DNA from 2 places in the Sporosarcina sp. NPDC096371 genome. Region 2 is predicted to be linked to the other one. Evidence: predicted binding sites of a transcription regulator. Region 2 holds the regulator's gene; the other holds the start of a gene.

Region 1 (3,429 bases), on a different contig from region 2:
CGATGGGGAATAATATTGTTTTTTTCATAGGCCTCTCCATTTCTTTTGGTAAAATGGTTTTTTCTAGAAAAAAAGTTCCTCCGGGAGGAAGAACTTTGCCGTTACTTACTTTTCACTTTACCCGTCCACAGACGGAAACCGCCCTGTAGATGGAATAACTGTCCATAATCTTTTTTCTTTAAAAATAATGCAGCACGTGCACTTTTTCCGCCATTTTGGTCGTACAAGTAAACAGGCTTGTCCGGACGAATTTCTTTGAAACGTTGACGGAACTGGGAGTACGGGATATTACGAGCGCCGAGAATGTGGCCTGCATCGTAATCTTTCGCCTCACGCACATCGATGAGCTGCGCTTTCCGGTAACCTTCGATAAACTGATCTTGCGTCAAATTTGTAACGGCTTTACGAAGACGTAGCATCGTTACGACCATGTATCCAATCGCTATAAGTACAACGGCCCCTAAGATAATAAAATCCACAACAACTTTCCCCTTTCTTTCTACTTTTCTATTATAAAGATTTGGTGGCACTAGTTCAATGGGAATGATAAAATGAAATTCGTTGTGAAGGGGGAATTCGGATGAAAAAAACGATTTGGCACTTCATTAATTCGGGGAAATGCAGCGCTTCGTTCAACATGGCGCTTGATGAAGCATTGTTGGAATGGCATAGCAAAGGGGAAATCGGACCAGTGTTGCGATTTTACGAATGGCAACCGGCAACGCTTTCGATTGGCTATTTTCAAAGCGTTGACAAAGAGATTGACATGGAAGAAGTAAATAAACATGGCCTTGGTTTTGTGAGGCGCCCGACCGGAGGAAGGGGAGTTCTCCATGAGCATGAACTTACATATAGCGTTATTGTGTCTGAAAGCTATCCAGATATGCCCGAAACCGTGACGGAAGCGTATCGCGTTATTTCAGGAGGGGTGCTTGAAGGGTTTCGGAATTTAGGTCTCGACGCAAAGTTTTCGGTTCCAGAAACGGTCGAGCAAACGAATGACCTAAAAAAGCCGAAAAGTGCGGTGTGCTTTGACGCGCCAAGCTGGTATGAGCTAGTCGTTGAAGGCAAGAAAGTAGCCGGTAGTGCGCAGACGAGGCAAAAAGGTGTCATTTTGCAGCACGGTGCGATACTTTTAAGTCTTGACGAAGACAAGCTTGTTTCTTTATTTAAATTCAAATCGGAGGAGCAGCGCGAACGAATGCGTGTCAGTTTGCCGGAAAAAGCAGTGGCGATTGATCGATTAATTGACCGAACGGTGTCAGTTGAGGAATGTGTTGAGGCGTTTGCGAAAGGATTTGAAGATGCGCTCGAAATGCAACTTGAGCCATTGGAATTAACATCGGAGCAACTTGAATTTGTCATGGAAATCGAACGACAAAAATATGCAAATAATGACTGGACATTTAAAAAATGACGCCTGTGACTTTTGTACTATTTTTTGTGGTGCGGACAATCCAAATGGCGTGAATAAAGCGTTTGACGAAAAATGTAAAAAACGTCGTCGTTGAAGAATTACTCAATATGTAGTAGATTAAAAGAAAGAACCAACACAACATGTTGTGTTGGACGAAGGAATTTAAAAAGGAGGATGCTTGAATGGTCATTGTTTCAAAGCATCAAGAACCAATTTTGGACAAGGTGCAACTGAATGCAGATATTGCGAAATTCCCGCAAGTGCATCCTATTACAGCAGATATGAAAATCGAACATAGTGGTGTTTCGAGGCTCGTTATGATTGATCGGTATTCGTTCAAGGATACGGAAAAGAAAACCCTGAAAGCGGGAGATTTTGTCGTACTGACAGTAAAAGAGGATCCAAAGTTCCCAGCACGTGGACTTGGATTTATCACTGCGATTGACGATAAGAATGGCAAGGCGGATATTTGGATTGAAAAAGAATTTCGTTCTGCGATTGATAATCCCGAAGAGCAGGAAAAAGGCATCATCACACGACCAATCGATGCGGTTGAGAAGCCACTTGAAGTATTTTATGAGCAGATTGCGAAGCGTAATGCGACTGGGTTGGCCTCTGTTGAAACGACGGAAGACAAGCGCCAAGCATCATTTGAACGATTCTATGATCAGCTGTCGAACTTGAACTTCATCCCGGCGGGCCGAGTACTATACGGGGCTGGTTCAGATACGGAAGTCACATTTTTCAACTGTTACGTTATGCCTTTTGTGGCAGACTCCCGTGAAGGCATTTCCGATCATCGCAAACAGGTGATGGAGATTATGAGCCGAGGCGGCGGTGTAGGGACGAATGGTTCAACATTACGACCACGCAACACACTTGCACGCGGTGTCAACGGTAAATCGTCTGGGTCGGTTTCATGGCTAGACGATATAGCGAAATTGACACATCTTGTGGAACAAGGTGGATCAAGACGTGGAGCTCAAATGATTATGTTGGCGGACTGGCACCCTGACATTTATGAATTTATCATCTCTAAAATGCAGAATCCGCGTATTCTTCGTTACCTTCTGGAGCATACAGAAGACGAACTGATTAAAAAGCTTGCCAGTGATAAACTGAAATTCAAACCGCTGACTGTACAAGAGGAAGCGATGTATCAAGGTATTTTGAACTATCGGACAATCCCAGGTATGGGGGGCTTCAATGAAGCAATCATGCGCGATGCTGAATCGAAATTACGCGACGGTGGGACGTATTCCGTACATAATTTGGAATTCCTCACAGGCGCCAATATTTCGGTCACATTGACGGATGATTTCATGAAAGCTGTCGAACAAGATGCAGATTACGAGCTCAGGTTCCCAGCAGTGGAAAAATATTCACCAGTTGAAATGACAGCTTACAATGAAGAGTGGCATAAAGTTGGGGATGTTCGCGAATGGGAGCGTCAAGGATTCGCTGTGCGTGTCTACCGCACCATCAAAGCGCGTGCACTCTGGGACCTAATTAATATCTGTGCAACATATTCCGCAGAACCAGGCATTTTCTTCATCGACAATGCCAACAATGAAACAAATGCGAAAGCATATGGTCAGCAAGTCGTAGCGACAAACCCATGCGGGGAACAACCGCTCGCACCGTATAGTGTTTGTAACCTTGCTGCCGTCAACCTTGCCGAATTTGCAGATAAAGAAACAAAATCAGTCAATTATGAAAAATTGATGGAAACGGTACGAGTTGGTGTTCGTATGCAAGATAACGTCATCGATGCGACACCTTATTTCCTTGAAGAAAATAAAGTACAAGCTCTCGGCGAGCGTCGTGTAGGACTAGGTGTCATGGGTCTTGCTGATTTGCTCATCTATTGTGAAAAGGAATACGGCTCGACAGAAGGTAACGAACTTGTTGACAACGTATTCGAGGCGATTGCAACGACGGCTTACCGTGAATCAGTCGAACTTGCAAAAGAAAAAGGCAGCTTCCCATTCCTCATCGGCCAAACAGATGAA
Region 2 (3,429 bases):
GAAGATGTTACAATCGTAGCGGTGAATGCGATGTATCCACCAGAAACTCTTGCCCATCTACTAAAGTACGATACGAATCACGGTACATTTGATGGTGAAATTGAGACAGAAGAAAATGCACTCGTTGTCAACGGAAAACGTGTGACAATTGTTTCAGATCGCGATCCACTTAATCTTCCTTGGGAAGAGCTTGGTGTTGATATTGTGATTGAAGCGACGGGTAAATTTAATTCGCGCGACAAAGCTGCACTTCATCTAGAAGCGGGTGCGAAAAAAGTTATCATCTCTGCACCAGGTACTAACGAAGACGTAACAATCGTTTTGGGCGTTAACGACGATAAGCTTGATATTGATAAGCATGACATTATTTCAAATGCAAGCTGTACAACCAATTGTCTAGCTCCTGTAGCCAAAGTTTTGAATGATACCTTCGGAATCGAAAATGGTTTGATGACAACTGTACATGCTTATACGAATGACCAGAAAAACTTAGATAATCCACATAAGGATCTTCGTCGTGCACGTGCATGTGCGCAGTCGATTATTCCTACTTCAACAGGGGCGGCGAAAGCATTGTCATTAGTTCTCCCTGAACTTGAAGGAAAAATACATGGTTTGGCATTACGTGTGCCAACACCGAACGTTTCCCTTGTCGATCTTGTTGTCGACGTGAAGAAAGATGTTACTCTTGAGATGGTAAATGATGCATTTAAGCAAGCGTCTGAAGGGGCAATGGCAGGCATCCTCCGTTTTACGACAGAGCCGCTTGTATCCATTGATTTCAATACGACTACGGACTCCGCAATCATTGATGGTCTTTCAACAATCGTCATGGGTGACCGTAAAATAAAAGTACTAGCTTGGTATGACAATGAGTGGGGTTACTCAGCACGCGTTGTCGATTTAACAAAGAAAGTTGCACAAGCATTGAAAACAGTCGTCAAGGCTTAATGTTATGTAATGCCATAGATTTGTATAAAGAATCCTCCATCTTACGAAGATGTGGGGATTTTTTTACCTTTACGCTGTTTTTCGATGTTTTTCGCGATGTTCTGTTATAATTAACTTAACTCAGCAGAAATTCGCTACATTTATAAGGGGCAGGATAATGCTGAAATGCATATAAAGTTGGTAGGGTTCTAAATCCCTGCTGATTCAAGTTAAGCCTCCGGCGGATGTCACAAATTTTGAAGGGAATTAATTGCGCAAGTGCAATTCAAAATTTGGACGCAATTACGCCGAGGCGTAATTGATTAAATATATCTATGGAAAAGCGGAGGATGCAATTATGAAATGTCCAGCTTGCCAGTATAATGGCACCCGAGTCATCGATTCCAGGCCAGCTGAAGAGAATCGATCTATTCGGCGCCGCAGGGAATGTGAGCAATGTGCGTTTCGATTTACAACATTTGAAAAGGTGGAGGAAACACCACTAATTGTTGTTAAGAAAGATAGCACACGGGAAGAATATAGCGGAGAAAAAGTATTAAGAGGCTTGATTCGTGCGTGTGAAAAACGCCCTGTATCCCTTGAGGATTTGAAAAACATCGTCTATTCAATAGAAAAAGAATTAAGAAGCGCAGGTATTGTGGAGATTAATTCTGACGAGGTTGGGGAAATGGTTATGAAATTGCTAGCGGATGTCGATGAAGTTGCGTATGTGCGGTTTGCATCGGTCTATCGTGAATATAAAGATGTGACGGTTTTTATTGAAGAGCTACAAAATCTGCAGAAACGTGCTAGAAAATAACACTTAAAAGTTAGCAAGGAAGGAGGCGTTCGGATGGCACCTCTCTATAAAGAACTACAGCCTATTGATGCATACACCATCCAGCTGTCGCATCCGTTTTCGGATTATGACCGCCAATTGCTAACGTTGTTCTATCAGCCGCTTATCGGTCGGGATGCGATGAGCCTGTTTATGACGCTTTGGGCGGATGTGGAGCAGCCAGATAAACTTGTCTACAATCATTACCATCTCATGAACATTTTGACGATGCCATTAGGGCTTGTATTTGAGGCGCGGATTTCCCTGGAAGCTATTGGGTTATTGCGTACCTCGAGAAAGAAAAATGGCGATGCAAGAGAGTTTATATATGAATTACTACCGCCACTTGATGCGAAAGCTTTTTTTGCAGACCCATTACTTTCGACATTTTTGTTTAGTAAAATAGGGGAGCAGGCCTATCGTAATTTACGTGCGCGATTTTTACTGGATGCGAGTCGTGAGAAAGACTTTGAGGATGTGTCTAGAACATTTCTGGACGTTTACACACCTATTCAGCAGGGATTTGGCGTGGACATGGGTGAAGTTAGTGATTTTAAAGGACGCAACGAACCGACTGGCGTTCCATTTGTGCAGCCGGATTTTGATTTTGATCTTTTGCGCTCGGGTTTATCTGAGCAAATGGTACCCCAATCCGCATTGTCTAGCGTTTCAAAGGCAATGATTGCAAAATTAGCATTCCTTTATTCATTGAATCCGCTCGATATGCAAAAAGTGGTGATGATGGCACTTGATGAGGATCTTAAATTGCCAGAAGAAAGATTGCGGAAAGCAGCTGCGGAATTTTATAAAATGAATGTGACAAAAGAGCCTCCTGTCTTACAGAAAGTCTTTGTACAAGAGGCGCCTAAACCGCAGACAGAATTGAAAACGCGGGATGATGAACAGGCGCATTATCTCGAAAATACAGCACCGATTGACATGCTACGTGACCTGAGCGGCAAGGAGCCGCTATCGGTTGATGTTCAACTTGCCGAAAGGCTGATTAATACCCACGGTTTGTCTGTTGGTGTAGTCAATACCCTCCTGCAATTCGTTTATCTCCGTAATGATGGGAAATTGACAAACAAGTATGTGGAACGTATTGCCTCTCACTGGATGAACAAAAAAGTGGAGACTGCGGAAGCGGCGATGGAAATGGCGCGACAAGAGCATGATAAGTATACGAAATGGAAAAATGAAGGCCAAAAACCGACGCCGCAAAGAAAACCAACACGTTCGGAAAAAGTGCCGGACTGGTTCTATAAAAAAGAAGTAGCGCAGGACAATAAAGAGAAGAAGCAATCGGCAGCTGTCGATGAAGAGCGTCGCCAATTATTGAAGGAATTGGGCGTAACAGGAGACGGGGTGGAGTGAAATGGAACGAATCGGTGATGCGATGAAGCGTGTTGTGAAAGCACCGGCATTTGCTGCGCGTTATCAAGAATTGCGCGATGAAGTGATGGAAAATTCGGGTGTGCAGCAATTTCTAGCAGATCATGCTGATGAAGTTGACAAAGATGTCGTAGACCGTAGTTTGACGAAACTATATCATTATGCAACAGCTTCGCATGATTGTGGCAAATGTTCTGACCTTGACAATTGTGTTAATACGCTAAAAGGTTTTGAACCGAAATTATTTCTTACGCGCGGTCTAATCGATG

The links. Region 2 encodes NrdR, which represses ribonucleotide reductase genes. Its sites were predicted from a motif close to AACACNATATATNGTGTT; they were not measured.
Region 1: a site for NrdR is predicted at 1,550-1,567, ahead of ACIQ0H_RS05160 (vitamin B12-dependent ribonucleotide reductase). Genes of this name have one in related genera too.

What each region holds. Positions count from the first base shown of each region.
Region 1 covers NZ_JBIWFE010000001.1:1,067,219-1,070,647, forward strand. Annotated here, with positions in the region: gene ACIQ0H_RS05145 (AAA family ATPase) at 1-28, opposite strand, end outside; gene ACIQ0H_RS05150 (rhodanese-like domain-containing protein) at 102-431, opposite strand; gene ACIQ0H_RS05155 (lipoate--protein ligase family protein) at 581-1,417, shown strand; gene ACIQ0H_RS05160 (vitamin B12-dependent ribonucleotide reductase) at 1,600-3,429, shown strand, end outside.
Region 2 covers NZ_JBIWFE010000003.1:458,630-462,058, forward strand. Annotated here, with positions in the region: gene ACIQ0H_RS10885 (glyceraldehyde-3-phosphate dehydrogenase) at 1-951, shown strand, start outside; gene nrdR (transcriptional regulator NrdR) at 1,289-1,750, shown strand; gene ACIQ0H_RS10895 (replication initiation and membrane attachment family protein) at 1,784-3,142, shown strand; gene dnaI (primosomal protein DnaI) at 3,144-3,429, shown strand, end outside.